3 regions of the Paenibacillus sp. Y568 genome follow, and region 1 is predicted to be linked to each of the others. Evidence: riboswitches for the same ligand, from Rfam matches in the RefSeq annotation. Region 1 holds a riboswitch; each other region holds the start of a gene.
The links. A riboswitch is a leader RNA that binds a small molecule or an ion and turns the genes downstream of it on or off. The one in region 1 is predicted to bind thiamine pyrophosphate.
Positions count from the first base shown of each region.

Region 2: it holds a riboswitch for thiamine pyrophosphate, as region 1 does, so the genes downstream of both, AC1D7X_RS05740 (ABC transporter substrate-binding protein) here and AC1D7X_RS24960 (ABC transporter ATP-binding protein) in region 1, are expected to answer to the same signal.
Region 3: it holds a riboswitch for thiamine pyrophosphate, as region 1 does, so the genes downstream of both, AC1D7X_RS18435 (thiamine phosphate synthase) here and AC1D7X_RS24960 (ABC transporter ATP-binding protein) in region 1, are expected to answer to the same signal.

Region 1 covers NZ_JCAIUM010000031.1:2,213-12,278, forward strand. Annotated here, with positions in the region: gene AC1D7X_RS24925 (Gfo/Idh/MocA family protein) at 1-518, shown strand, start outside; gene thiE (thiamine phosphate synthase) at 691-1,359, opposite strand; gene thiD (bifunctional hydroxymethylpyrimidine kinase/phosphomethylpyrimidine kinase) at 1,346-2,170, opposite strand; gene thiM (hydroxyethylthiazole kinase) at 2,242-3,033, opposite strand; gene AC1D7X_RS24945 (ABC transporter substrate-binding protein) at 3,126-3,587, opposite strand; gene AC1D7X_RS24950 (ABC transporter substrate-binding protein) at 3,632-4,075, opposite strand; gene AC1D7X_RS24955 (ABC transporter permease) at 4,072-4,839, opposite strand; gene AC1D7X_RS24960 (ABC transporter ATP-binding protein) at 4,829-5,521, opposite strand; TPP riboswitch at 5,699-5,803, opposite strand; gene AC1D7X_RS24965 (helix-turn-helix domain-containing protein) at 7,065-7,607, opposite strand; gene AC1D7X_RS24970 (VOC family protein) at 7,763-8,623, shown strand; gene AC1D7X_RS24975 (DUF6953 family protein) at 8,720-8,956, opposite strand; gene qoxD (cytochrome aa3 quinol oxidase subunit IV) at 9,050-9,337, opposite strand; gene AC1D7X_RS24985 (cytochrome (ubi)quinol oxidase subunit III) at 9,342-9,938, opposite strand; gene qoxB (cytochrome aa3 quinol oxidase subunit I) at 9,935-10,066, opposite strand, start outside.
Region 2 covers NZ_JCAIUM010000003.1:124,223-134,288, forward strand. Annotated here, with positions in the region: gene AC1D7X_RS05705 (heavy metal translocating P-type ATPase) at 1-2,186, shown strand, start outside; gene nfsA (oxygen-insensitive NADPH nitroreductase) at 2,251-3,006, shown strand; gene AC1D7X_RS05715 (TatD family hydrolase) at 3,018-3,815, opposite strand; gene AC1D7X_RS05720 (TVP38/TMEM64 family protein) at 3,899-4,498, shown strand; gene AC1D7X_RS05725 (ABC transporter ATP-binding protein) at 4,519-5,358, opposite strand; gene AC1D7X_RS05730 (ABC transporter permease) at 5,392-6,153, opposite strand; gene AC1D7X_RS05735 (thiamine-binding protein) at 6,150-6,443, opposite strand; gene AC1D7X_RS05740 (ABC transporter substrate-binding protein) at 6,497-7,546, opposite strand; TPP riboswitch at 7,654-7,765, opposite strand; gene AC1D7X_RS05745 (pyridoxamine 5'-phosphate oxidase family protein) at 7,942-8,358, shown strand; gene AC1D7X_RS05750 (EAL domain-containing protein) at 8,507-9,541, shown strand; gene AC1D7X_RS05755 (glycoside hydrolase family 65 protein) at 9,691-10,066, opposite strand, start outside.
Region 3 covers NZ_JCAIUM010000014.1:8,452-18,517, forward strand. Annotated here, with positions in the region: gene AC1D7X_RS18385 (sugar phosphate isomerase/epimerase family protein) at 1-58, opposite strand, end outside; gene AC1D7X_RS18390 (nucleotidyltransferase family protein) at 76-819, opposite strand; gene AC1D7X_RS18395 (class I SAM-dependent methyltransferase) at 1,606-2,394, opposite strand; gene AC1D7X_RS18400 (class I SAM-dependent methyltransferase) at 2,527-3,240, opposite strand; gene lepB (signal peptidase I) at 3,266-3,763, opposite strand; gene AC1D7X_RS18410 (GNAT family N-acetyltransferase) at 3,786-4,280, opposite strand; partial or broken gene AC1D7X_RS18415 (thiazole synthase) at 4,436-4,987, opposite strand; gene thiS (sulfur carrier protein ThiS) at 5,001-5,204, opposite strand; gene AC1D7X_RS18425 (FAD-dependent oxidoreductase) at 5,201-5,722, opposite strand; gene AC1D7X_RS18430 (hypothetical protein) at 5,686-5,844, opposite strand; gene AC1D7X_RS18435 (thiamine phosphate synthase) at 5,927-6,556, opposite strand; TPP riboswitch at 6,712-6,815, opposite strand; gene murI (glutamate racemase) at 6,901-7,680, opposite strand; gene AC1D7X_RS18445 (immunity 53 family protein) at 7,774-8,061, opposite strand; partial or broken gene AC1D7X_RS18450 (DUF2264 domain-containing protein) at 8,232-10,066, opposite strand, start outside.

The DNA of each region.
Region 1 (10,066 bases):
TACAGAATGGAAGTGGAAGTATTCCAAATGTCTTCAATCCAGCATACTCTAGTGGCTCATTAATGGATTTGGGTGTCTATTGTATTTATCCAATGGTGACTCTCTTCGGCAAACCAGAATCCATTGAAGCTGTGGGTGTATTACTATCGACTGGGGCAGACGGAGAAGGAAGTATGGTTATACGATACAACAAGATGGATGCAGTGATTATGCATTCTAAAATTACGGATTCCTATCTGCCTGTAGAAATTCAGGGAGAAAACGGGACGCTGGTTATGGATAAAATTAGTTCACCACAAGATATTAAGATTCATTATAGTGATGGTACGATTGAAGACCTTAATCAACCAGATGCACATAAGCCAATGTATTATGAAATTCAAGAGTTCATCAGGTTATTGCAGAGTAATCAACGAGATAGCAACGTAAATTCACTTGCCAATTCACTGATTGTTGCAGAGGTGATGGAGGAGGCAAGAAGACAGATCGGACTTCAATTTGAAGCAGATTTGTTGTAGTACAGAATAGGTTGATCTATCAATAAAATAGTACATGAAATCGTGACCGCTCCTGAGTGAGGATGGTTGAATGGGTATTTTTTACGTTAAAATTATAGTTATTGAAAAAAGGGACCCCTGTGCTATGGTTATAACTGGCTTAGGAGCCCCTTGCTTTATAAGAAGCGATGTTCTATTGTCGAATATCTGTCTTCCGAATGAACTCAGCAGCAGCATCCCTAATAGAATCGGCGCTTGCTATAGCTGATATAACAGAGACGCCATCTGCGCCCGCCATGATTATAGCTGAAGCATTATCTGATGTGATTCCACCTATTCCAACTAAGGGAATATCAATACCTTGTGTACGTATGTCATGAAGAAGTCTTGTACCCTGTACTGCCTGGGCATCATCTTTGGATTGCGTTGGATAAATAGGACCTATACCCAAATAGTTAGCTCCATCTTGGATCGCTTGCTGAACTTCTTCGATCGTATGAGCAGATACACCGATGATCGTGTGGGGACCTAACTTTTTACGGATGGAACTTGCGGGTTCATCATCTTGCCCAACATGGACACCATCCGCGTCAATAGCAATAGCTAGATTAATATCATCGTTCACGATGAATGGGATTCGGTGTTCCCGACATAACTTCTGGAGTTGTTGGGCTAATGCAAGCTTAGCTTGTCCGACTAATGCGTCAGGACCCTTTTCACGAAATTGAAACATGGTAATACCGCCAGAGATCGCCTCGAACAACACGTCTACAGGATCCTTGTGGCAGTTGATACTTCCCATAATGAAGTAAAGTCTGAGCGATGAACGAATGGCATTGAACTTAGCATCAGCGGGAGACATATTCTTCACCCCGTTGTCTTCTCTGGTATGCAAAATGGTTCGTAGGACCATGACCTGAACCGATACCTAATTGATCTTCAATCGCCGATTGAATGAATGATTTCGCAATCTGAACAGCTTCAAGTACAGATTTCCCTTTGGCTAATTCTGCTGTTATGGCTGCTGAATAGGTACAACCCGTACCATGCGTATGTCTCGTCTCAATTCGCGTATTCTCCATATAAATATATTCATGTCCATCATAGAGTAGATCCACAACTTGTTCGGTAGAAGCATCATGTCCACCTTTCATCACGACATACTGACTACCCATCTGATAGATGACCTTAGCAGCTTCTTCCCGATCACTTAGGGATTGAATCGTCATTCCGGTAAGTATCTCTGCTTCAGGTACGTTAGGCGTGGTTACAAGAGCAAGTGGGAGCAGAGCTCGAATAACGGATTGAACGGCTTCTTGTTGCAACAGAGGAGAGCCACCTTTGGCCACCATAACAGGATCAATGACCAAGTTCGACCAATTGTACTGCCGTATTTTATCAGCAACGATTCGAATAATCTCTTTGCTAAATAACATCCCCGTCTTTAAGGAATCAGGTCTTAAATCAAGCCCAATGGAGTCTAACTGCATCGTAACGGCTTCGATACTTGAAGGGAAGACCCCTTGAACTCCTAACGTATTCTGTGCGGTTAGCGCAGTAATGGACGTCATTCCGTATACACCTAATTCTTGAAATGTCTTCACATCCGCCTGAATGCCAGCGCCGCCTCCGCTATCTGAACCTGCAATGGTCAAAGCTTTATATATACTCATAGTGTAACCTCCAATTCATTTGCTTCTAATTTCTTCGTATGTTTTGTATGCCAGAACTGTAATACTCTCTATTAAAGTTTGTGAATGATAGCTCTTTGTTGAACAACTTCTGGAGATACCATCGCTAATTGATTCAAGAATTCGATCTGAAAACTTCCAGGTCCTTGAGTTAGTGTGTGCTCAGCGGCTATTTCTGCTGCAATGCCATAGAAGGTAACAGCCTCTAAAACGGATTCTAAGTCTTGATGTTCAGCAACGCTTAAAAAGGCTGCAATCACAGACCCAAGTAAACATCCGGATCCCGTAACTTGTGTCATCATCCGATGACCGTTACTAGCAATATAGGTAGTCTGTCCGTCTGCAATGATATCATCTTGACCAGTAACGACTACAATACAATCTAATTTAAGAGCTGCCTTTTGCGCTAACTGAATCACATTACCCTCACCCGAACCAGCATCGACCCCTTTAATGGACCATTTCTCACCAACAACATGGGCTACTTCAGCGACATTTCCGCGAAGTACGGTAAGTTTAACTTCTTGAGATATTTGTTGTGCTATAGTCGTGCGATAGGAAGTAGCACCTGCACCGACTGGATCAAAAACGACGGGAACATGATTCTCATTGGCTGATTGACCTGCGATAAGGATTGATTCTACAATCCGTTCATTCAGAGTACCCATGTTGAGTAGAACGGCATCTGCAAGTTTTGCCACTTCGGCAACTTCTTCTTGGCCATCTGCCATAAAGGGGGAGGCACCTAAGGCAAGTAACCCATTTGCAGTGAAATTGGTAACTACCGTATTGGTTATGTTGTGAACAAGTGGATTCTTTTGACGTACCTTTTGTAGAAATGACATCATTATTTCCTCCTTAGAATGAATTAGAAATTGATAAATGCATCATTAACGTCTATCGATTTGGATAGCAGCTTGTTACTGATTAACCATTGTTAAACGTTCTTCCATGATTCTGGAGCTTGGTATCCGAAAGGATGGCCTTCAGGGTCCATAAGAGGTAATAGAATCTGTAAGCTCTTCGTTTCTATTTCTTTATCGAGTGGTGATGTCTGGTCTTCATGTTCGAAAAGTATAGAAAGAGCTTGATCAGGATGTTGTTGTATGTATTCTTGCCCTTCGCCAATGGCTGTAATAAATTTAGCCAATAGCTCATGGTTCTCTTTCATACCTTGATCGCTTGCGACAAGTACGAGTTCATAATAATCGGGTACTCCATAATCTGTAGGATTCATAGCGAGCATGGGGTGCCCTTGCTTAGCTAGGATCAGTTGTTCGTGATTGATGAAACCACCCATTATGGCATCAACTTTTGAAGTAGCGATTGATGGAATCAGATCATAACCTAGATTGACCATGTTGACCTTCTCAGGATCTCCTCCATCGTTCCTAATCATCGCTTCATATAGAGGAATGGACGAGTATCCAACGGTTGTACCTACTAGGTCTTTAGGGGAATAATTGTTCCATCAGCAGGCACCATGAGATGATTGAGCGGATGTCTCACGATTGCGGAGATCGATTTCACTGGAATATGTTCACCGCGTGCCATAAGTACCTGTGGTTGATAGCTAAGGGACAGATCAATTTGTCCAGCGGCAACTAATTTTAAAGAGTCGTTGGTATCTGCTGGCATTTGAATCGTAACGTTTAATCCTTGTTCCGCGAAATATCCATTCTTTTGTGCTGCGTACAAGAAGGAATGAACAGCATTTGGATACCAATCGAGCATGATCGATAGGTCTTGAAGTTGTTCTTTTTCCGCAGATGAAGAGAGTTGCGAAGTGACTTGCTGCTGTGAACTCGTTCCATAACGACAACCTGTGATTGATAAAAGAGTGCATATTAGTAGTATGGTTATCGTTGCTTTCCTAGTTGATGTCATTTCGTAGTTCCTCTCCTCTTAAGAAATTGTTTCTCTAAGATTACAATCAACATAAAAAGGGAAATGCCAAGTAAAGAGAGGATAAGTATGAATGCGAACATGGCATCTGTATGCATATTGCTCGACATTCGACGACTAAAGTAACCTAACCCCTTCGTACCTCCTAACCATTCGCCAATGGTAGCTCCCACGACACAATATACGATGGAGAGCTTCAGTCCTGAGAAAAAGGAAGGCAAGGCCAGCGGAACTTCAATCTTCCGAAGAATATCCCAACGGTTAGCTCCCATCGTCATCAGTAGCTCTATATAATCGCGATCACCCTTCTTAAGGCCATCATAAGTACTCACAACGATCGGAAAGAAGGCCGTCAGGAAGATCACGGCAACTTTGCTCCAAAGGGTGTAACCAAACCACATGATGAAGATAGGAGAAAGTGCGATTAAAGGTATAGTCTGGCTAATAATCAAGAAAGGATAGAAAGCTTTCTCAATTGAACGAAAGATATGCATAGCCGTAGCCAAAATAGTGCCAACGATGACAGAGAATATAAAACCTAAAGAAACCTCTTCTAAAGTAGCGATCAAATGTTGACCAAGCAATAGCTGCCGATTGTTGAATAATGCACGGACAATTGAGCTTGGCGCGGGAATAATAAAAGAAGGGACCCAGCCTAATGTGACAACGGACTCCCAAGATAGTAAGAGTACAAGTAAGACAAGTACAAACCATCCATAATCAAGTGCCCAGCGTTTAAGTAACATGTAGTCGTCTCTCCAAATTCTGTCTCAATTCTATAAACTGAGGGTCGTAGTTCATTTCGTAATGTCTCGGTCTAGGGAGATTTACGACGATTTCTTGTATTCCTTGATCACTGTCATGGGACATAAGGAAGATTCGGTCACTTAATAGAATAGCTTCTTCTAAATCATGTGTAATGAAGAGAACCGTCTTATGTAGCTCATCCCAAAGTTCAAGTAACCAACGATGCATGTCTCTTTTTGTCATGGCGTCAAGTGCACCAAAGGGTTCATCTAGTAGCATTAAATCTTGGCCCGTAATTAGTGTTCTGAGAAAAGCGACACGTTGTCGCATACCACCGGATAATTCATCTGGAAAGGCAAGTTCATATTTTCCTAAGCCGAGGCGGTGTAAGATTTCCTTAATCTCTGTGATAGTATCCTCTTTGTTTCTACGGGATTGTTCTCGATTAAGCTCCCAAGGGAGTAGACAATTGTCTAGAACGGTTCGCCAGGGTAGAAGGAGATCCTTTTGAGGCATATATGCGACTGTTCCTAATCGATGTGTGACTTGTTCTCCATGTATCCGAATTTCCCCACTTAGGGGCTCTAAAAGTCCAGCGATTAACTTGAATAGGGTACTCTTGCCACAACCACTTGCTCCAATAATGGAAATGAATTCACCTGCATGAACTTGGAGGGACAACTGTTGAAACAGCGGAGATTCATTAGGTCGGTGTGCAAAAGAGTAGGATAAATCATGTAGTGATAAAATTGGTGGGATCCCCTCGCTTTCTGTAAAATAAACAAATAAAGACCCAACCATTTCCGGAGGGAAATGAGTGGGTCAAAAAGTCCAATCAAGCTAATCATCGCATGAGTTGAAGATTTCGTTCCACTTCCCTCCGCTGGTATAATCCAGATCAGGTTCCAAGGGTCCGGAAATTCTTAGCTCCATCTCAGTCGTTAGACTCCCCTAGTGAAATACAAAGGTCTTATTCAATTAATAACCCATCCAATATAACATACTTTGGATATAAGTAAATAGAGGAATCAATGTTGGTCTCTTGATTACGTATCGTGATCACGGACAGCGCGTCCTCAACTTTGAAGGGTGAAAGTGGGGTAGGGCTGTTTTTTTGTCATGCAAATTTGATGAGTGAAGGATTGAAGAAAGGAAACGATCGGATATATAGATAAATATATATATATAGCTACACATGCATCTGGTTAACATCGAACGAGATGTGTCGCGTAGCTCTGGTATTTTGTTTAGTATATTGGATAAGGTAAATGGGAAATAGTTGATAAGGTAATAGAAGAGTATATAAGGAAAGTGGAAAAGAGTCGGTGAAAGTAATGAAAAGGAGTGGGTATAAAGTAAATAGAATTGAGTAGGGGAAAGTGAAATAGTTGATATAAGGTAAATAGAAAGTAGTGGAGGTAATTTAAATAGAAAACAGTTAGTGGATACTCGCTACACATTGAGGAACTTAACAATATTGATGTAACGTTCAAGGCCTATGGCGACGCAAGTATCAAGGCTAATAGCTAATACTAACTAATAACGAAGACTATAGGTGTTATGCGAGCGAAAAGTAATATTTGTGGTTAGGAGACTTACAACTTCTGATTTTGTTCAGTCTCTAAATACTTGGAAAAGAAATGCCAAATAACAATAACAATATTGAATATTCAATACGAATATGAGTGTAACTTGAATTTGCAATTCATCAAGTAGGCGATATTTGTTAAAAGGAACATGAAATAACAGGAATTCTCCTGTTATTTATGACTTGTACACTCTTAGCAGAACACTTAGCTACAAATTTCCTGTTAAATGAAATGATCAGCCACCATGTGGGGTTAGAAGGACTGTATTATATCGATTGAGACCCACCGATTGGCGTAACGCGGACTGCATTACCTCGGTTAACATAACGCGGACTGCATTACCTTGGTTAGCGTAACACGACTGCATTACCTAGATTGAGATACCACCGATCCATGTAACAAGGATTGCATTACCTCGATTGACGAACAAGGAACGTATTACTTCGATCCACGTATCGGGGAACGCATTACGTCAATTGACGTAACAAAGATTGTAATACTTCGATCCACGCAACAACGAACGCATTACTTCAATCGATGTATTACAGAATACGTCCCTATTCCACGGCCCAAAATTACCGCCACTTAAGCTTCTACAGCTTATGGAATGTATACATGAAGAGATCATAATAATTCTAATACACTTCACCGTCTGAATCGTTATTAATGGAGATTAATACGATGGCTACTTCATTCCCTACATTCTTAACGTAATGAGGTATGCAGGCTTTCCAACTAAAAGAGTCGCCCGCACTTAGAGTAGCAGAATCTTCCCCTTGTTCGACGTATAAGGTGCCTTGTATGATGAAATGCATCTCTTCACCTGCATGCGCATGAGTATCCTCTGTTGAGGCGCCTGGGGGCATCTCAACTAGCATCATTCGTACATTACCACGATTCGTTAGATGTTCAACTTCAAAGTTCTTCTTACCGTGAATAGTCTTTCGTCGTTCGTCTTTGCGTATGATTTGCATTCGTTCTTCGTTCTTTAATAGAAGAAATGCGAGTGGTACGTGTAATGCTTGGGCAATGCTATCTAAAGTAGCTATGGATGGGGATGTCTTATTGTTCTCTACTTGACTCATAAATCCTTGTGATAATCCAGTACGTTCACATATTTGCTGAATAGACCAGTTTTTCCTTTTGCGAATGGACCGGATATTTGAACCAATATCCATAATAATCTCTCCTAATTGAATCTTTTTATTTATAATACCAAATAAATATTGACTAAGCAAAACAATCATGATAAATTTATCTTATTAAATAAATATTTCTATTACAAATATATTGCTTAAATATGATCGTAATAATTAGCGAGAGGAAGATGGTTATGACACACCAAATACATCCAAGTACTGAGATTGGCTTAGTGAAACTTAAGATTAGCGATCTGAAACGTTCCGTTACTTTTTATACAGAGGTCGTAGGATTACGAATTCTGAACCAAACGGAGAATATGGCAGAGCTTACGGTAGACGGTAGACATCCTTTGTTAATATTAGAGCAAATAGCGAATGCTGTAGTTCTTCCTGAAAGGTCTGTAGCAGGGTTATATCATTTCGCCATTCTGGTGCCAGATCGAGTTTCTTTGGGATTATCGTTGAAAAATTTAATTAAAAATAACATAGATGTAGGCCAAGGAGATCATCTAGTGAGTGAGGCTCTGTATATTAATGATCCTGATAACAATGGTATTGAGATCTATGCAGATCGACCCAAGGATAGCTGGAAACGTGATGCAGCTGGGGAATATATCATGACAACTGATCCAGTTGATGTAGATGGCTTACTTGCGATATCCGAAGGGAAGTCTTGGAGCGGGTTAGCGGAAGGCACTATCATTGGACATGTACATTTCCATGTATCTGACCTGCAAAAGGCAGAGGAATTCTACTGCGGTATTCTGGGGTTTGATGTTACCGCTCATTATGGGGGAATGGCGTTATTTATATCTGCAGGAGGGTACCATCACCACATTGGATTGAATACCTGGGCTGGAGTCGGGGCTCCGCCTGCACCAGATGAAGCCGTAGGATTAGATCATTTCACATTAGTCCTGCCTACTCATGCTGATCTTGATGCTGTGATCGTACAATTAAAGAATGCGGGGACTACTGTAACTTATCATGACGGTGGTTGGTTCGTGAAAGATCCGTCCAATATTTCATTAAAGCTACTGAGTCAGAATTAAAATAGAAGAGATTGAAGACGTTATATAAAATATAAAAAACATTAAAAGGTGCTGGATCATTCCAGCACCTTTTTGTTACAGAAAAGTATAAAGAGATTAGGTCCAATACCAGAAGAAACCGTCACGATCCCACGCTGCTCGTCCATTGTGTAACTTTTTAAAGGCCTTTTTAACATCTTTGGATATGGATTGGTTGCCATTATCATTCACGTAAATAAAGTCTTCACCGAAGTTGTCAAAGATATGCTTAACCGCATCGATTTGATTTAATTTACCTTTATCCTTTAATTCGGATGCCATCCATTCAGCCACTTGATCTGCTGTAAATTCCATTTGTATCAATCCTCGCCATATATTATGTAATGAAAAATGCAGCTTGCCTACCATTGTAGGAGAAGCTGCATTTCTCATTATAAACATCTCTAATTAATTATACCAGCCCCATACGAAGATGAACATCGATCCAAAGATCGTGACCAGACCAACGAAAAGAGCATAGGCAATATTGATGTAGAGTTCCTTTTTGGTACTAGCCATTTCACTAATGTGCATGAACACAAACAGCTGCAAGGAAGCCTGTATGATGGCTGTAACAACTAAGATCGCCATCTTAGAAGCAAAAGGAATATCAAGTAAAGCAGTTAATGCAATGGCCGAAAGGATGAGGGAGGATAGATAGCCCATTACATGGCGAATTGGAAATAGCTGTTTCATCATGTCACATCAGTCCTTTCAGGTAAACAAAGCTAAAGATAAAGATCCAGACAACGTCTAGGAAATGCCAGTAAAGAGAGAAGATAAAGGATTTATTGGCAGTTGCCAATGTAAACCCTTGTCTCTTAACTTGGAGTAAGATAGATGCTCCCCATAATATACCAAAGCTTACGTGAGCTCCATGTGTTCCTAGTAGTACGAATAAGCTGGATGTAAAGGCACTTGTCGATAATGTTGCTCCTTCATGTACATAAGTGAAGAATTCCGTGATTTCAATGCCAAGGAAACCTAGACCCATGAGCAACGTAAGACCAAAGAAGATCATCATCGGTTTCTTCAAACCAAGTCTCATACTGTGAACTGCTAGACCAATTGTAAAGCTACTTGTAAGTAGCAAGAATGTTTCCCATAGAACACCTGATAATTCGAACAACTCAGGACCATTTGGACCAGTTGCATAACGATTCACTAAAACGAAATACACGGTGAATAAGGTGGCGAAGAGAGCAATTTCAGCTCCTAGAAAGATCCAAAAACCAAAGACCTTGTTACTATTCTCCTCTGACCCATACTCAAGCGGTTTAGTGGCATCTATTTTCATAGCGTTTCACCCCGCAATTTCTTTTCTGTTTCAATAATTTCTTCGACGGATATGATAATGCCATGATCTCGGTCGAAGGACATTGTAGCCATTACGATTATAATTCCGATACCAAATATAATCGCTGG
Region 2 (10,066 bases), on a different contig from region 1:
CAGGAATGACATGTGCCGCTTGTTCTACACGCATTGAAAAAGGGTTAAATAGGTTAGAGGGAATTTCTCATGCAAATGTAAATCTTGCTCTGGAGACAGCTCATGTGGAATATTCTCCAATGCACACGAATGTAAAGGAGATTATTCGAAAAGTAGAGCAACTTGGCTATAAAGCTATACCGAAGCAGGAAGCACAAGATACAGCTGATCTTCGAAAACGAGAAATTGATCGAAAAAAATGGATGTGGGTGATCTCCGCTATTCTTTCTCTGCCCCTTCTATGGGCGATGGTAGGACACTTCTCCTTTACCTCGTGGATTCCTGTTCCAGTTTTGTTTATGAACCCATGGTTTCAACTGATCTTAGCGACGCCAGTACAGTTTATTATTGGGGGACAATTCTACGTTGGAGCCTATAAAGCATTGCGTAATGGTAGCGCCAATATGGATGTGCTGGTCGCGTTAGGAACATCAGCAGCGTATTTTTACAGTGTATATCTCACGATTCAGTCTCTGGGTATGGGTAATATGGAACATACGGTTGAGATGTACTACGAGACAAGTAGCGTATTGATCACATTAATCCTTGTGGGTAAATGGTTTGAGGCTCTGGCAAAAGGGCGTTCGTCAGAAGCTATCAAAAGTTTAATGGGACTACAAGCCAAAACTGCACTTGTCGTGCGTAATGGAGAAGAAGTTAGTATCCCGATGGAAGAGGTCATCGTTGGGGAGATCATTATTGTCAAACCAGGGGAGAAGATCCCTGTGGACGGCCGAGTTCTTGAAGGAATATCTTCTGTAGATGAGTCCATGTTGACAGGGGAGAGTATTCCCATTGAGAAACATGAGGGCGATAAGGTTATTGGGGCAACTCTGAACAAGAATGGTGTTCTTCGTATCGAAGCGACGAAGATTGGTAAAGATACAACATTAGCACAGATTATACAAGTGGTAGAAGCTGCACAAGGATCCAAAGCACCCATTCAACGAATTGCAGATGTGATCTCAGGGATCTTTGTTCCTGTCGTAGTAGGGATTGCTCTCATCACATTCTTAGTATGGTATTTTGGAATAGAACAGGGGCAATTTGCTAGTGCATTGGAAAAAGCTATTGCTGTACTCGTTATTGCGTGTCCTTGTGCACTTGGTCTTGCGACACCTACGTCTATTATGGCAGGGTCAGGTCGTGCCGCTGAATTCGGAATTCTGTTCAAAGGCGGAGAACATTTAGAATCGGCACAGCGAATAGGTGTTGTAGTCTTAGATAAGACAGGTACAGTGACGAACGGTAAGCCAGTATTGACCGATGTTCTTCCGATTGCGCCAATGACGGAAAGTTCATTGTTGCGAATGACAGCTGCTGTTGAGAAGCACTCCGAGCATCCACTAGCAGATGCTATTGTGAGTGAGGCGATTGATCGAAGTAAGGGATTACCCCTTCCTGTTGCGAAACAGTTCGAGAATATACCAGGTTATGGTGTAACAGCTTGGGTAGATGGTAGAAAAATGCTGGTGGGTACACGAAAGCTGATGTCTGAGAATGGACTTGATATTGGTACAGCCCATGAGGACATGAATCAACTTGAGGAATCCGGTAAAACGGCTATGCTTGTTGCTGTTGATGGAAAATATGCAGGAATTGTGGCTGTTGCAGATACCATTAAGGAAACATCTAAAGAAGCCGTTAATCGTTTGATAAATATGGGCATTGACGTCGTTATGATTACAGGAGATAACGAACGCACAGCTAAAGCGATTGCTAAGCAGGCGGGGATCACTACAGTGTTAGCTGAAGTTCTTCCTGAAGGTAAAGCGGAAGAAGTGAAGAAGTTACAGCAATCTGGAAAAGTCATTGCTATGGTAGGTGATGGCATTAATGATGCACCTGCTTTAGCCACTGCAGATATCGGTATGGCGGTTGGAACTGGAACAGATGTTGCTATGGAAGCAGCCGACGTTACTTTGATGAGAGGCGATCTGAACGCTGTTGCGGACGCTGTTATGATGAGTCGAAGAACGATGAGTAACATCAAACAGAATCTATTCTGGGCGCTAGCATACAACGCTATAGGTATTCCAATAGCTGCTTCAGGTTTCTTAGCTCCTTGGGTTGCCGGGGCAGCGATGGCTTTCAGTTCTGTTTCCGTTGTGCTAAACGCCTTACGTCTACAACGGGTGAAGCTATGAGTTTCTTCGAATACTAATCAAAAAATCTAACGAGATATCCAAAAAGATTAGGAGTGGTAGTGCTATGAACAATACAACAAACGAAACCATTTCACTATTAATGAATCATCGATCTGTCCGCTCTTTTAAAGATACACAAGTTAGCGATGATCAGCTTGCTTCAATTATAGCTGCGGGACAAATGGCTTCAACCTCTAGTAATGTGCAAGCTTACAGTGTTATAGCTATAACGGAACCAGAACTCAGAGGAAAGTTAGCTGTACTCGCCGGAAATCAGGCTTACGTAGAACAATGCTCCGTTTTCCTAGTCTGGTGTGCGGATTTATACCGTCTGCAGCAAGTAACTACACCCCATTTGGGGGATCAGCCTTCCTATGAGGATACGATGGAGAACTTCATCGTTGCGACAACAGATGTAGCTCTAGCAGCTCAGAATACAGCGATAGCTGCGGAATCGTTAGGTCTTGGCATTGTATATATTGGTGGCATTCGCAATCGTATTGCAGAGGTCTCCGAACTCCTTGAGTTACCGGAATTAGTCTATCCCGTATTCGGTATGTGTGTTGGATACCCCGATCAGGAGAACGGTCTAAGACCTCGATTACCAATGGAAGCAGTACTCCACAAGAATAGTTACAATAAGGAACAGAGCGTAGAACAAGCTGGAAAGTACGACGTTACGACGAAACAATATATGCTGGAACGAACAGAGGGAAAGAAAGATAACCCATGGTCAGAGATCATGGCTACTCGCTTATCCCAACCTACTCGTCTTCACATGAAGGAGTTTCTAGATCGCAAAGGATTTATGAAAAAGTAATTCATAAAGGTTCATTTAATTCCATAGAATCTTTGAGTATTGTCGTAGATCAATTCACGAGCTTCCTCTACACTCATATGGTGTATTCTACTCCATTCTTCTATCACATCTGAGATCATGCGGGGATGGGTCATCTGTCCAGTAAAGGGTCCTTCAAAAGGCCATGGACCATCCGTCTCCACCATGATCTGATGTGTAGGATAAATACGGGCTAGCTCTTGAATCTCGGCTTCATATAGAAGATCAGGTGTGAAAGAGATATAATATCCATTACGGGCCATTCTTTCAATGGTATCTGGAGAACCCTTAAACCAATGAAAATGTGCACGTGTTACGTGATATTGTTCAAGTAAGTTACATACGATGTTGGCGTCTTGATACACAGCATGGAGTACGATAGGCTTATTATGGATAGCTGCAAAAGAAATAAACTTCTCCAGTAGGTTAATATAAGGTGTTTGGTCAAATGAAAAATCATTCTCTTCTGCCTCAAGTTGAGAGTAATAGGGTAGTCCTACCTCACCAACAGCAACCATGTCTTGAATATGGAGCTCCATCCAGGAGAATAATTGCTGGGTCTCCTCTTCTGTCGGCAAGGGTTGTTCAGGATGATAACCGAAGGCAGGGTGAACGAGTTTGGGATACAATTGTGACAACGCTAGGTTCGTTTTACTCGATGCAAGGTTCATGGATACAGCAATGACTCCCGTTATGCCTTCGCTGGGCAAATGTTCAATGTGCAACGGTGAGTTATAAGTATCAAGATGGATATGGGCATCAATTAGTGGTATGTTTATGGAATTGTTCATAGGTGACGTTTACTCCTATTCTGGATTCGGTAGAACCTTGTACACTTTTTTAGGAAGTATTGAAATGGAGTCGGTTGGGATATATGACAAATATGATAGACCAAGCCATTGAATGGCTTTTGAATTTTACTGGATTGGAAGGTATTTCAATTCTATTTCTTACGACTTTCTTGGCGATTATTCAAGGTATTCTAGGATTCTTTCCATTTGCAACATTAATAGTACTGCACATTTCCACTTTAGGATTAACGGTTGGATTAATAGCTAGCTGGTTTGTAGCAACCGTAGCTTCCATTGTAGTGTTTACCATTTGTAGATATTTCTTTTACGAATGGTTCAATCGAAGATGGGGTAAAAAATTAGAACGTTATGAGAAATGGCAACATGGCATGGACAAATACGGCGCATGGTCGATTATATTTCTACGAACCTTACCCATTATGCCTAATAATCTAATCTCCTTTATGTCTGCTTTATCTCCAATAAAGAATTCAACATATGCATGGGCATCGATTATAGGTACACTATCACACATTTGGTTGTTTGGTATTATAAGTTCGTCCATCATTATGCCGGATATGAACATCAAGGGACTGACAATATCATATATCTTGTTTTGTATTGCTCTTATTGTCATGTTCGGAGCGAGTCAATATAGAGGTTATCGTAAAAGCCACGGCTAAATGGTATATCATTAGCGTCCTTATTTAGCTTGAACTTGGGTTTTGCGCTGTTCTTCTTTCATCCATTCCGATAGTTCACGTCTTAATCTTAAGAAGGTAGGATCCTCCGTTATCTCCTCTTTACGTGGTCGAGGAAAAGGCACATCAATGACCTCTAATACTGAACCAGGCCGGCTTGAGAACACATAGATCCGATTGGAGAGCAGTAATGCTTCTTCAATATTATGTGTGATTAGTAAGATAGAGCGTCGGTTTTCTTCCCAAATATCGAGTAACCAGCGTTGCATATCACTTCTTGTGAGTGTATCTAGTGCACTGAAAGGCTCGTCTAGGCACATCAATTCCTCAGGACTGAGTAGGGCGCGCAGGAAAGCAGCTCGCTGTTGCATCCCACCGGATAACATATGTGGGTAAGCTTGCTCAAATCCAGATAGACCAACTCTAGTGATCCACTCTCGAGCCTCTGCTCGAGCTTCTCTTTTGGACATTCCCTTCACTTCCTGCGCGAGAATCACATTATCCTCAATAGTCCGCCATGGAAACAGTGCCGGTTGTTGAGGCATGAAGCTTATATGACCTCTCTCACCCGTTACTTGTTGTCCATTCATCCATACTTCCCCTGCATCGGGTTGGACTAATCCACCAACAATTTGGAATAGTGTGCTTTTTCCACACCCAGAAGGTCCCACGATCGAGACAAACTCTCCTTGCTCCACCGTGAGTGAGACCCCATCCAGTACAGGTAGACTTTGGCGTCCCCTTTTAAAACTCTTATGAATATCGGTAACCTTTAATACAGGATATGTCGAGGTAACTTCATGTTGAGAGTTACGTTCTTCTTGCTGTATAAGGGATTTCAACAATAGTAACACGCCCTTTATGATGTCATAGGATTATCTTTGTTGCTGTCGATTCCACCGAACAAGCCATTTCTCAATCAGAGCAATGATGGCAAACATGATAAGACTAAGAATAACAATGATGGAAATCGCAATAAACATACGGTCCGTACGATAACTAGCTTTTTGAAGCATCATATAATAACCAATACCTTTATCCGAACCGATCCATTCAGCAATGACGGCACCCATCACGCTATAGGTAGCTGCAATCTTAATTCCTGAGAAGAGTGAGGGTAGGGCATGAGGAAGCTCTAATTTAATAAAAATTTGTCTCTTACTTGCTCCAATCATGTGCATATAGTTAAGCATCATACGGTCCGTCTGTCTGAGTCCTCCCATCATAGCAACAGCTACCGGAAAGAAACAAACAAGGGTAATGACGATGATTTTAGGCAAAAGACCGAAACCGAACCAGATCATAAGGAGTGGTGCAAGAGCTATGGTAGGTATATTTTGACTGAGAATCAGTAGGGGGTACAAGGCCGATTTAAGAAAAGGAATAAGGTGTAACACAACGGCGATCATAAGGCCTACGGAGGTTCCAATGATGAATCCGACACCTGTTAATTCTACTGTAGCCAAAGTATGTTCCCATAATCCAGATGATTGAGCTGAAGCTTCACGAGTAATATCTATCGGAGAGGGTAGAATCCACTTCTCAATCTCAAAAAGTGAAGTACATAGTTGCCATAACCCTAACAAACAGATGACCGCCACAAGGGGCGGCCAGATTTTGTTCCACCCCAATCTCATGGACGATATTTCTCCGTTAACTTATCCATGCTGATCCCGTTTGGATTGTGGGCGATTTTGATCTGAGAAATAACACTTGGACTCCCTGCTTCAACAAGAGCCTTATGCATGTTCTTTACGATGTCTAGTAACTGACTAAGCTCACCTTCCATGGTGGTCTCAAGGGAATGAACCTCGTGTTTCACACCGGATTGTTGGATAACCTCAATAGCACGATCTACATAAGGAATAGAATCCTCATTTCCAGGGGTCTTCGGAATAACTTGAATACTTAATAGTGTGTTTGCCATAATTCATAATTCACCCTTTCAATATTTAATATGGGATTAACGGTTGATATATATCACTCAGCTAAAAAATCATTAGTATATGCTTGCTTCATATCCATTTGTTTATCAAGAAGCTTATGGCTGAACATCCAATCGGCATAACCTTGCCATACTTCTTCCTTTTGTTCACCCCAACGAGGTGCGTCGTCGGTATAGCGGGGACTAAGCCACTTTTGGCTTGCTAGAACTAAACCTTTATCCAGCTCAGGAACTGATTTACTAAGGATCCCAGCAGCTTCTTCAGGGTTATCAATGGCAAGTTGGTATCCTTTGGCTGTAGCTTTAAGGAAAGCTTTTACTAGCTCAGGGTCGTCTTTGATCTGCTGCTCATTGGTCACAATAACAGGTGTGTAATAGTCTAACTCTGGAGCATAATCCTTCACATATAACATATCGAGCGGCTCTTTACGTAGTTCAGCTTCTATACCGGTCCATGCATAGAATATCCATGCGAAATCGATGTCACGCTTAACTGCCGTAAAGTAATCAGCATCACCCATATTGATACTCTTCACTTTCTTAACATCCGAATTTTCTTTCTCCATGATTGAACTCATGATGGCTTCTTCTACAGGAGAACCCCATCCGCCGTATGATTTACCTTCGAAATCCTTCGGTGATGTAATGTTCCGATCTACAGGTGCAGCGAAGCCTGAGGTATTGTGTTGGATCACTGCCGCAATAGACACGAGAGGTACATCCTGCGTTCTTGCTTGCGTTACGCTCTCTTGGTAGCTAATTCCAAAAGGAACTGCGCCTGATGCAACCATCGTATCGGCACCACCCGATCCTGGTTGGACAATATCTACGTTCAGACCCTCTTCTTCATAGTAGCCTTGATCCTTCGCAACGTAGAGCCCGGTATGATTGGTGTTAGGAGTCCAGTCCAGCACAATCTTTACATCTCTTAATTTCTTAGGTTCTGTTGATGATCCGTCATTAGGTGATTCTGTAGACTGATTACTTGCTTGTGTTGTTGGATCATTCTTGTTACCTCCGCAGCCAGCTATTACGATCAATAGTAGGCACATTAGAAGTAGTGTCAGGGGGTGTTTCTTTCTCATCTGATTTCTCTCCTCTGTTGAGCTTGGTATGTTCCAAGTCCCGTTAGTATTCAACAAAAAAGCGCCCCGTAATCGGGACGCATGTGGGCGCAAGATAGATATGATAGATCACATATCGGGTTACGTTCCTACGCTGGCATTACCCAGATCAGGTATAAGGGTCAGTGTCTTGTGGGACACACTCTCAGCCGGCCAATTCCAGCACCCCTGTACATATGAAGTTAGGGTATTTCTACAAGAATTATAATCCAATACGGTATAAGTGTCCAGTAACCTAGAGAATAAATGGATATTGTGAATTGTGTACATGGTTGCGGTTCTTATGTTTAAAAGGTGGGTACAATAAGCATATGTGAGTCTTTTTCATACAACATGAGGAAAGGGAATGATTTTCTATGGAAAGAACCTTAACTGAGCAGGAAATATCGAAAGCACTAGACCATAATAAGATTTGTTCTCTCGCAACAATAGAAGGCAATAAGCCAAAGCAGAGATATATGGTGTTATATAATGAAGGATTGAGTATTCATTTAGCTACCAACAAAAAAACACATAAAGTTGAAGAGTTGAAGGAAAACCCTTACGTTTCATTGCTTATTGGATATGAGATAGGTGGAAGTAAAGAGGTTATTGAAATAGAGGGAACTTGTACCATCTGCACGGACGAAAGTCTAAAAGAGAAAGTATGGAATGATGATTTGAAAAAGTGGTTTGATGGTCCTGAAGATCCTAATTATGTCATTCTTGATATCTTCCCTAAACATATTTATTACACGGATAAGGATGACAAACAAAGACAATGGTTTGCATAGAGGGGAGAGTCGTGTGGTCTGAGACAAGGTCTCAGGCCATTTTTTGTCGATAGCAAGAGTTCGTGATAACAAATGTATCATCTAATAACAGATTAGCGTGGTATAATTAACTCAACATTTTTCGCCAATATATGTAAGGAGGAAATTCATGAGTTGCAGCGGATGTTCTGTCATACGACCAATAGAAGACCAAGGAATTGTACGTATCAAGCCCCTTAATAACTCACTGACACATATGCTACTACAACAAGGAATAGGTGCCGAAGTGATCGCTGATTGTACAGTTGTTCCTTACAACCAGAAAGAAGAGATATTCGACCTGTTGCATGTCTTGAAGACGCTTCCTCAAGAAGAGCGTACGCATATAAAAATCTTCATCACAGGACTGGGAATACATACGGAAGACAAGCATAGCTGGATTCCATTAGTTCAGTTGGAAGCAAGATTAGAGAATCAAAGCGTTGTAGATATGATTAGTCATGATAAATTTGCAAGCCATATGCAACCTATTGTAGATACAAATGAACAGATTATAGGTTTTGAGTTCTTGTTACGATCGGCACCAGGGTATCAATCATTCCAGCCTTATCAGTTATTTGAGGTAGCAAGACAAACGGGGTTACATTCCTTTCTTGATCGCGTAGCACGAATTACCGCTATTGAGACGAGTGCACAGTGGGTCCCTAATGGACTTAAGAGATTTATTAACTTTCTGCCGTCATCTATATACAACCCTAAACATTGTCTTAGTCATACATTTCAGGCGATTGATCGTTTGAATTTAATTCCTGGGGACTTTGTTTTTGAAGTTGTAGAGACGGAGAATATAGAACATTTACCACAGTTATTACATATATTTGATCTGTATCGAGAAAAGGGCATGTCCGTTGCATTAGATGATGTAGGATCAGGGTATTCTACAATTGAACTCATGTCGGAATTAAAGCCTGATTATGTGAAGATCGACCGTAGTTTAGTTGATCACTGTGATCAAGATCCAGTAAAACAGCGGGAAATCAATAGAATAACCGAAGCTGCATTACAGTTCAAAGGTCAAGTATTAGCAGAGGGAATAGAACGATATGAAGACTTCCAATTCTGTAAGGACGTAGGTATTAATCTGGCCCAAGGATACCTGTTTGGTAAACCTGCTGAGCGGCCACCACTTGATATGATGATATAAATTATGTTCTAGAATGATGGAATACCTATATAAGAAAGGGGCTTATCCCACAGGTCAAATGTTGACCTTCTGGGAGAGCCCCTTTGTATAAATATAAGACAATGGTGCCGTCTTTGAGAGAGGACGGCACCCGTTCTATTTGTGTGTAATTACAGACTAACTTTAATGTGACTTAATCCACCAACAGTATAATCATTGCCGTATACATTCACGTTAACAGATGCTTCAGTCTCATTACTAACGGTTACATCGTGTTCACCAACCGTAACTTTAAGACGAGAATTACGGAACATGACTTTGAAGGAGAATGAATTCCAGTGTCCAGGGTTGAATGGGTTCAAGCATAACACGCCATTCTTCACTCGAAGTCCTCCAAATCCGTGTACAACCGACATCCAAGTTCCTGCCATACTCGTTGTGTGACAGCCGTCTTCTGTATCATTGTTATAATTGTCGAGATCTAGACGAGAAGTACGTAGATACATCTCATAAGCTTTCTCTTTATATCCCAATTCACAAGCTAGA
Region 3 (10,066 bases), on a different contig from region 1:
ACTGATAACGTTCCTTAATAGGCAATTCATAACCAAACCAATCATAAATAGTAATCATAAGCCTCTTCGCCTCGTTTACTTTGAAATATTAAAGAGTTCTTGAACTTCCTTGTATGCTTCATGAGTCCCTATATCATAGCTATCTCCATTGGCGAAATAGGCCTTGACCTCTTTCCTGACATGCAACCATTCCGGGAAATAACTAGGTGCATCTGGATTATTACCTTCACTTAAATATTGCTTGAACAACGGTAACGTATCTTGTCTATAAATATAGATGGCGAACACACCTATGTTGGTCTTCGGTTGTTTCGGTTTTTCTTTAAAAGATAACACACTGCACGATGCATCTAATTCTACGACACCCACACGTTGCAGGTCTTCCAATCGATCTAGTTGTTGAACTAAAATACTGTCTCTATATTCCTCATGAAAGAAATGGATATAATCCTTAAGATCAAATGTGAATATATTATCTCCCGCTAACACGATAAGATCATCTTGTATTTTCTCTTTTTCAATCACGTAATGAATATCGCCTATAGCGCCTAGTTTATTCTCTACAGAAGTTGTTCCATCATTTATGATGTTAATGATTGTAGTGGTCTTTCTTGAATTAGCCCAATCCACAAAAGCCTGATAGAACTTATCGTTGCTTACAATGTAGATTTCAGATATCTCATTTAATTGTTCTAATTGATCTATCATATAATCTAGAATAGTCTGGTTTCCAATAGGTAATAATGATTTAGGTTTATCTCTCGTGATTGGATAGAGCCTTGTTGCATAACCAGCAGCTAGTATTAATGCTTTCATCATATTCCCCTTCCGGCAAGAGCGTGAAACTATACTATGTTCTCTTACTAATTAAACGAATCTGTCCTCGATGATTGATCTCGTCTTCAAAAATGGATATACACGATAAACAATATAAACAAAATGTTATACGCAATTTCAAATGTAAGAAAAGATCTCCATAATGGATGATAGAACTCTGATTCTTTCGAAGTGAATAAGTCCCAATTGTCAGAAGAAATTATTATTATTGATTGAAACAACCGTACCAACAACTTAATCAAGCTGAAGTATAATCCGATCTATACTAGAACTAACCACCCACCTAATCCAGAATAATCTTGCGTGAGATTTCTATATTGCTCCTCTATTAACTCTGGTTCCATTCGTAACTCTCCCTTATGTAGTTATGCAATATTCTTCTTTAATAATGAGAGCATCCATAGATCTTGATATACATTTCTGTAAAAAGCGTACTCTCTTCTAGTAACCCTTCCTTCTTAAATCCTTGCTTCTCTAGCGTTCGAATGGAAAGATGTGATACATAGATGCCGCATCTTGAATCTGAATCTCTCTTAGTAGCAATCTCTCAGTTTCTAGTACTGGGAATAGCTATCGTTCATTAGTCTCCTCCATATCATTTTCCTTTCGATTTTTGGTAGATTAGAATAGTGATTTCGCCCAACCATTTCGAGGTAAATTATACCATAACATATAATATGAAAATACAAATACCCTACCGTTATATTCACGGTAGGGTTTATAATTTTCATCCACGTAAGTGGTATTCAATTTCCGTTAATCCTTAGATTACATTTGCTCAGCAACAATGGTAAACGTCTTCGGGATACCTTTATCGAATACATCAGATGAAAGGTTAGGTAATTCTTCAAAGACTTTAATAAATAGCCCTTCACTTGCAACGGCTGTTACAATTTCTCCAATGGTCCATTTTCTTAGTCGAACAGTCTGAACAACAGGTTCTTTATTCTCAGAAGGAGTGAATTTAGAGAATGATATTTCTTTTTCCTCAAGAGATGTATCGAAATAGTCACCCGTAACTTTATGCTTTCTGATATTAGCTGTTGTGCCTCTTGATGAAATCAATTTCGTTGAGATCGGATGGAAGTCCTGCAGAACTAATCGACCACCTTGAACAAGAAGGTCAGATACCACTTTAAACAATGGGCGTAAGTCCTCAAAATAATGAAGAATCCCAAACTCCATAAACACGATATCGAACGTTCCAGATAACCTGTCCATAGGTAACTTCAGTACATCCGAGACAATATATTCAACCTTAACTTTGGCTGCATCTGCTAATTCTAAGGCATACGTTTCATTCTCAACAGAGAAATCAGCAATCGTAACATCGGCACCTAATAAGGCTAGCGCTACGGCTTTATTTCCATTTGATCCAAGTAGATTGATTATTTTCTTATCTTTGACACCATTCATATGTTCGAACGCGTTACCAATTCTTTTGATTGGATCAGCTATGATCTTCTGTGCTGCTTCATTCGGTGTACCGAAGCGATTAACCCAAGCTTGATACGCTCCCGTATTCCATGCATCCTTATTCTGTTGAAATGGTTCCACTTTCAATTCCTCCATACCCTCATCTGCTGGGATTCATTCATGTATAATTTCCTTCTTCCACTAGAAGGACACGTCAAGAAATCATACCATGTTCGACACATGTCTTCAATTTTTTATTTCTTTAACATCATTTTATGGAATCTGTATCTGTTTAACGGCAACAAATGTAATCCATTGGCTTCTGTAAATAATCTCGGTACCGTTTATATTCTCAATCACTTCTTGTTGTATTTGATGTTCTTTCACGATGTTCCAATCATGGTATGTATCCCTTAATAACGAGAAGGCATGTTCTGTCGTCAGATTTAATTCGATAAGCCCCTGATGCTCTAATCCTGAATGAACCTCGATTTCCTTAACGTCTGTGCTCATTAATATACAATGAATCCCGTTATTCTTTGTTCCTGTCTGCATCTGTTTTAGTTGAGATAGGAATGCTTCCTCTGAACTTACGTGCTCAAGACAGGAACAAGCCACGATATAATCATATTTGTCTGTGGGCATATCATACTTTTCAACGTCTGCAACTTCCGCTACGATAATATCTTCAACCTCATATTTCAACGCATTCTTATGAAGTAAATCAATGGCAGAGGGTATTAGGTCTACGCAAGTAACCGTGCCATTATTATTCTTAACCTCTTGAGCGATAGGAATACTATTTCGTCCTACCCCACATCCTAAGTCCAACACCGAAATATTAGCCATATTGAGTAAGTTCAAGGTATCCATAACTATTTTTACGGGGCGCGCCAACCAACTACCTGCTTCAAAAAGCTCTGTCTCTGCATAGAATTGTTCATGATATAGGATTTCTTTCGAACGGGCTTGAACGAACTGACTCATCACTGGAGTGACTCCTTCCTATTGGTTAATCGAACCAAGCATGTGTAGGGATTTCAATCATGACTTTTCCAATCAATTTTTCCTTATCTATAAAAGGATCAACCCACGCATGGGAGTCAAAGCTATTATTCCGATTGTCACCTAAGAAAAAGTATTTATCTGCAGGTACAACGATAGGTCCATAGTTATAATTCATTTTTTCATTTATATAGGGTTCACTCACCATCTGGTTGTTGCGATAGAGTTCTCCCTCTTTTATTTCAATTTCATCACCAGGTAATCCAATTAATCTTTTAACATATTTCTTATCTTCTGTTGGAGCTTGAAATACAATGATATCTCCGTGATTTAGATTTGTAATCCACATTAATTTCTCCACAATCAGATGATCGTTGATATGAATCGTAGGGATCATGGACCCCGTAGGTACCTTCATTGCTTCTGCGACATAGGTGCGAACCCCAATGGATACGACAAGTGCGATCAAGATACTAGGTAGATACTGCTTTATTATTTTCATCATGCATTTTCCTCCTTAATACAATTCAATTAAAACTAGGCTCATTTGTTAACACGACAGATGTTTGAATCTGTTCATACGGCACATGCCAGTATTGACGTAATAAGTTCTCTTTAGATTCCTTAGATACAACCTGAAATCCATATTTCTCATAGAATCCGATGGCCCAGAATGCCGACTCCCAAGTACCGATCAGTATGGTCTTCTTCGTATATCTAATCAAAAAAGATAATAAATTCCCCCCGATCCCTTTACTACGCTGATCTGTTCGTACATAAGCATGACGTATCAGTGAAACTTCGCCTTTCTCTTGCAATCCCATCACGCCAACAATCTCATTATCTATCTCGTATCCCCAAAGTAACACTCCATCATTAATCTCTTCATTTAATTCATCTAGAGTCATATAGGGTTCCTTATATCGATTTTTAGGTATGATTCCTTTATAGGCTTGCGCAGCATCATTAATAATATCATAGATTGTCTCTATATCATTTACACCACATAACCGAATCATCATTACCCCATCCTTTATTATCATTTTACTAAATATAACAAATAATGGTACAAACTTCATCAACGGTAAAATCATCACTAAGAAACCTAGACAGATCTCTCCGCTAGGCTGCTTGATATCATGTGAATTACGCTAGTAACAAACAAAAGTTACTCTACTTAAGTACTACTCCAACCCTCCATCGGACTACTTGCGGAGGCATACCTTTTCTTCGGAATTCTGCCTGCCTCGAATCCTAATCTACCTGCTGTAATAGCAAGTTTCATGGCTAAGGCCATCTTCACCGGATCTTGTGCCCCTGAAACAGCAGTATTAAGTAATACGGCATCTGCCCCAAGCTCCATAGCAAATGCTGCATCCGCAGGACTTCCTATCCCTGCATCCACAATGACAGGAACTGTTGCTTGCTCAATAATAAAAGATAGGTTCAACGGATTAATGATACCTTGACCTGTTCCAATGGGTGACGCACCCGGCATGATGGCATGAACACCTAAATCTTGTAGCCTTTTGGCTAACAACACATCATCTGATGTGTAGGGCAGAACGATAAATCCTTCATGTAATAACATCTCTGAGGCTTTTAACGTCTCCACTGGATCGGGTAACAGCGTCTTCCAATCCCCAATCACTTCAACCTTAATCATATCGCATAATCCAGATGCCTTCGCTAATTTAGCACTCCGAACCGCCTCTTCTGCTGTTGTAGCTATCTTCCAGATGTTAGCCACCCCCTACAAAATGAACGATCTCAACTCGGTCTCCATCCGATAAATGCGTCTTGTCATGATCTGATTTTTCTAAAATTTGCTTATTCAACTCGAAAATAAGCATCTTGTTCTCCAAGCCAAAATGTACTAATACGTCTGCCATTTTCCTACAATCATTAGGAATATCAATTCGTTCTCCATTAACTTCGATCATCATACTGGAGCCCCTTCCTTGTCTAGCACACTTTTCTCATGCCGATCTACTCGATAAGCCTCTAGAGAAAGCTCCTCTTCCTTCTTTCCTTCGACCCAATCTGCTACAAGCTTCCCAGTCATTGGACTAAGTAGAATACCATTACGATAGTGACCTGTTGCAACATATAATCCTTTCCACTGAGGATGTTCACCCAAATAAGGTAACCCATCCAGTGTCTGTGGACGTAAACCGCTCCAAACACGCTCCCACTCTGCGTCAACAATATCTGGTAAGAGTCGCTTCGCTGCATCTAACAGTTTGGAGATGCCACCTAGAGATACCCTTCGATCATAGCTATGTGCGTTCGCCGTTGCTCCAACCACGATACGTCCTCCCTTCTTCGGAACTAAATAGCATCCGTGACTAACTATTGTGGATTGAAGTAGTGGGATATGACTCAAAACAGAGAAACACTCTCCCTTAACCGGATAAATTGGACATGTTACTCCAACCTGTGCAAGAAGAGATCCGCTCCACACTCCTGAAGGAATGATTTCACCTCAGTAAACTCTTTTATTTGTGCTCCAAGGGCTACTGCAGCTTGTGCAAATGCTGCGCACAATTCAGGAGCATCGACTTGACTGTCCTCTTCTATTCGCATCGCCCCTCATATGTTCTATTTGCTTCATCTGATCATTGTCCTCCTTCATTTGTAAGTACTTACTTCATCTTTCGCTTCGAAATCACTCCTTTAGAACCCATATACTTTGACTGTCTAATGCCTCACGATAGTCTTTTACGGACTTTAAGGGATTATGGCTTTCTGTAATACCCGATAATACTGCAATACCAGCAGCTCCAGATGTCATGATCTGATGCACATGATCCGGCTTAATCCCTCCAATCGCAATAACTGGAATAGAAACTTTTTGCACCACTTCCTCTAATGCTCGTATTCCTCTGGCTGCCTGGTTAGGCTTAGAATCTGTCGGAAAGATATGCCCATACATCAAATAATCAGCACCTTCATTGCACATCGCTACTGCTTCATCGACATCATGAACAGAACGTCCTATTAACATTCTCGGAAAATCTCGCCTTACTACCTGTACTTGTAAGCTATGGCTACCTAATTGGACTCCCAGCGCACCCGTCGCCCAAGCAATGTCCACTCGATCGTTAATTATTACTTTACTGAGAGGAACTCCACCTGCATTCATAGCTAGTGCTCCTTCCCAGATTTCAGACGCACTGCATAATTTCTCCCGTAAATGAAAGGCAGTCACATAAGGATGTATAAGCGCTGCTATCTTCGCAAAGTGCTCCAAATTGGATTGACCATTAGAGATCACATGTAACTCTCTCGCCGTCACTGCAATCAACCTCCCTTCCCCCTGACTACTCTTCTCGTTAACAACATGTAAACATAGAAATCAACAAAAAGGGCCACCTTCTACATAGAAGGTGGCCCTATAACTATAGTAAAAATAATGTAAACGTATATACGCATACAAAACTTATGATAACCATGTCTTTGAGCTCACTTCCCTACGCTGGTATAATCCAGATCAGGTTCAAAGGGTTTGGAATTATCCATTCCGTCTCAGCCAAATAGCACCCCTAGTGATCTAACGTATTTAATTAAAATTCATAGTAACATAAATATTGGAAAAATAGAAACCTTTTTTTCTAAAGATAACATTTCGTTATCACCCAATTACGTTACTTTATTTAAGACGATTCCCAGTGCTCTTTCCATCTTTAGCACGTATCCTGAATCACGACTCGAGCATAAAAGGGTGGTCTTCGTTTCTCCTTGAGCATTCCGTTGAAGATTACCTTTTAACACTTTTCTTAATCGATTCACAGTACCCTTACTTCCATCAACGATATGAATATGATCGGGTAACATTTGTGTTAATATGTCTTTATAAAAGGGATAATGCGTACACCCTAGAACAATCGTTCCATATGTACTGAGATCGAATTCTGATAGTTTACACTTGAAGTACTCTACTATCGTATCCGTATCGAAATTTAAATCCTCACAGAATTCAACTAACTCGGGTAATGGTAACGAATCTACGATGCATTGATCATCTATTCTAGATACTAAATCTGTGTACTTAGATAATCTCAAAGTCAACGGAGTAGCAAAGACAAGCACTCTTTTTCCCGTTGATCTAGTTATCTCTATAGCCGGTTTAACAGCAGGTTCCATACCCACAATGGGTATACGATAAGTACTTCTTAATTCTGCAACCGCTATACTGGTTGCCGTGTTACAAGCTATGACGATCGCCTTCACTTGTTGTTCTTTCATCAGCGTTTCAATTGCAGTTTTTACATACCGTTTTACTTCTTCCGTTGATTTGGTTCCATAAGGAACATGAAGTGTATCCGCATAATAAATATACTCCTCCTGTGGGAGTTGCTTGATGGCCTCAGCTAGTACCGTTAATCCGCCTAATCCTGAATCAAAAAAAGCTATTTTCATTGGTTTCACCTTTCAACATCTGCTTTTAAAAATAAACACTATTCTTCTATTCCATCATAATCATTGAGAAAATAGGTATCTCTAATCTCTAACCTATCCTTCTGCCCATTCCTTAAAGAGCTGTATCATCTCTTCTAGATTACGTAATCCACCCGCACCTTCAAAATAACCCTCTTTAATCCAACATCTTACCCAGTCATTGTCATCTCGATCGAGGATAATTTCATTTAAAGGTTTACCTTCCAATTCCGTTTCAAGTAATGGAATGGTCACTCTCCATCCTGGCGTATCTATGGATTCAATCTTCAATACATGGGTTTGCTCCCATTCATCATCACAATAACTTGCATACCAGCTTTCTAACCATTTCAGATAACTCATCTGTCTCAGCCTCTTTCTACTTCTTTATATGTTACGTCATGCCCATCCAAATCATTTCTATTCTTTATGATATATCAAAACCTCCTATTTGTTTAATTCTAATGTAATGAAAATATTTACATTTACAATTCCGCCACTTACGCCACTTCTGTACACTACATTCAAATCATTCAGTCCATCTTGATTGTAATTAACATTCCACGCTGCGTCGTAATCATGATCTCTTTGGTTTCGATACGCACATTCAATGAATCCATGGGATCAATTTGTGTGCATCGTTCCTTGCCTGATGTTCCTGACTCACCGAGTACAGCGGATATCAACCAATGGACACCTGACTCCAACCTTGCTTGTAGCGTTGGAATCCCTGTTCGGGTCTGCATAATGTTCGTATTCGCATTTGCATAAATAATATCAGCTTGCGTATACCCCTTTACATTACGAATGCCGCTTTTCCCATGAGAATTGGATGCTATCACTCCGATCTCGCTTAAGGATGCCACTTGATCGAACTCTAACCCCAGTGCGAATCCACCCTCAGCCACATCTAACTGCCTCTGTGTCCCTACCCTATGGATGCGTATATGCCATGGAAGGCCTGCTATGATCCATGACTTCACCTCTACATTGGACCAAGGCTTCCATCTTGCAAACAGCACATTGTCCTTGATGAAGGACTCCTCATTCTTCCTTTTGACACGGAAGATGTTGTCACATTCGCTTAGAGCTAACATCGAATCGAAAGCCCCTTGGGACAACCCCCACTCTGCTCTTGGTACACTAAATCCAAAAGCCGTTGAATAGACGAACTTCTCATATTTAGCCGAAGTATGTGTGTGTTCATTCGATGATAAATGACCTGTGTTAAATGCAGTTACATGTCCATTCTCCTCTTCACGACAGATGACCAAATGAGCAGGCAACTGCACTTTCATGTTACTGATCAGTGGTAACGGTAACTCTTCCGCTTGCCAGAAAGGGTGATCCTCAGAAAGAGCTAAGGGGAGAAATGTCTTCATTGCCCAATAAGGAGACCCCGGAGCATTGTAATTCTCAGCCAAGATCAGATTCGGATAGGCATACCCTATCGTAAGCACACCATGTGCATCAAATATAGGTTGCTGGAACCACCAACATAAATTACGCATAATGAGTCCCTTTATGACTCCTAGCGGTAGAGAATCTATTTCCGCAAAAGCCATTGCGCTCCAGAATGCCGACTGTGCGAATCGATAACTTAAACTTCTTCCATAAGGAAGAGCTGCACCCTCAGGTGTGAACCAATGGATGAATTCATTCGCAAATTCCATTGCTCTCTCCTTGTAAATTCGTGTTCTCACGGGATCCTCTTCACCCATTAATTTCACATATAAGAGACTATAATAATGAATAGCGAATGGACCGTAGTAATCGACGTGTGCGCCGACCCCATCAGAGTACCAACCTTCAGACATATAGAAATCATCGATTCGATTCAAGTTGCTTTCCATTTGTTCTTTGTCGAAAGGAAGTCCTATTTTACGGAAGCCCATATTGACCAGTACGTTAAAAAATAACCAGTTACAATCATGACAAGGATGTTGGTTGATCTGATCTAATCATTGATACAAATGAAGTCTTTCTAGTTCATTCAGGGGACCCCAGATTCGATCAGGAATTAACGCAAGGGCGAACCCGAACGCTGCCATTTCCACCAGTCGCTGATCATAATCAGCTACAGCTCCCCAGTATTCAACATGTTCAGGGTTAGTTCCGTTACGAATCCCCTCTAAACAGATGTCCCAGAGCCCCTCTTCAACGCCTCCTGCTAGCAACGGTATAAGTCCCCACAGTACTCGCGAGAATCCTTCTATCTCTGCACTGGATGATGGACATCCAGATCCAGTATTTCCTATTTGTAAACGTGTATTACCCTCGCTATAATGTGATTTTAACGGGTAGGTAATTTGCCGGAATGCCTCTTCCATATCCTGCTTTGTTTGTAATGGATTTAGACTAATCTGAT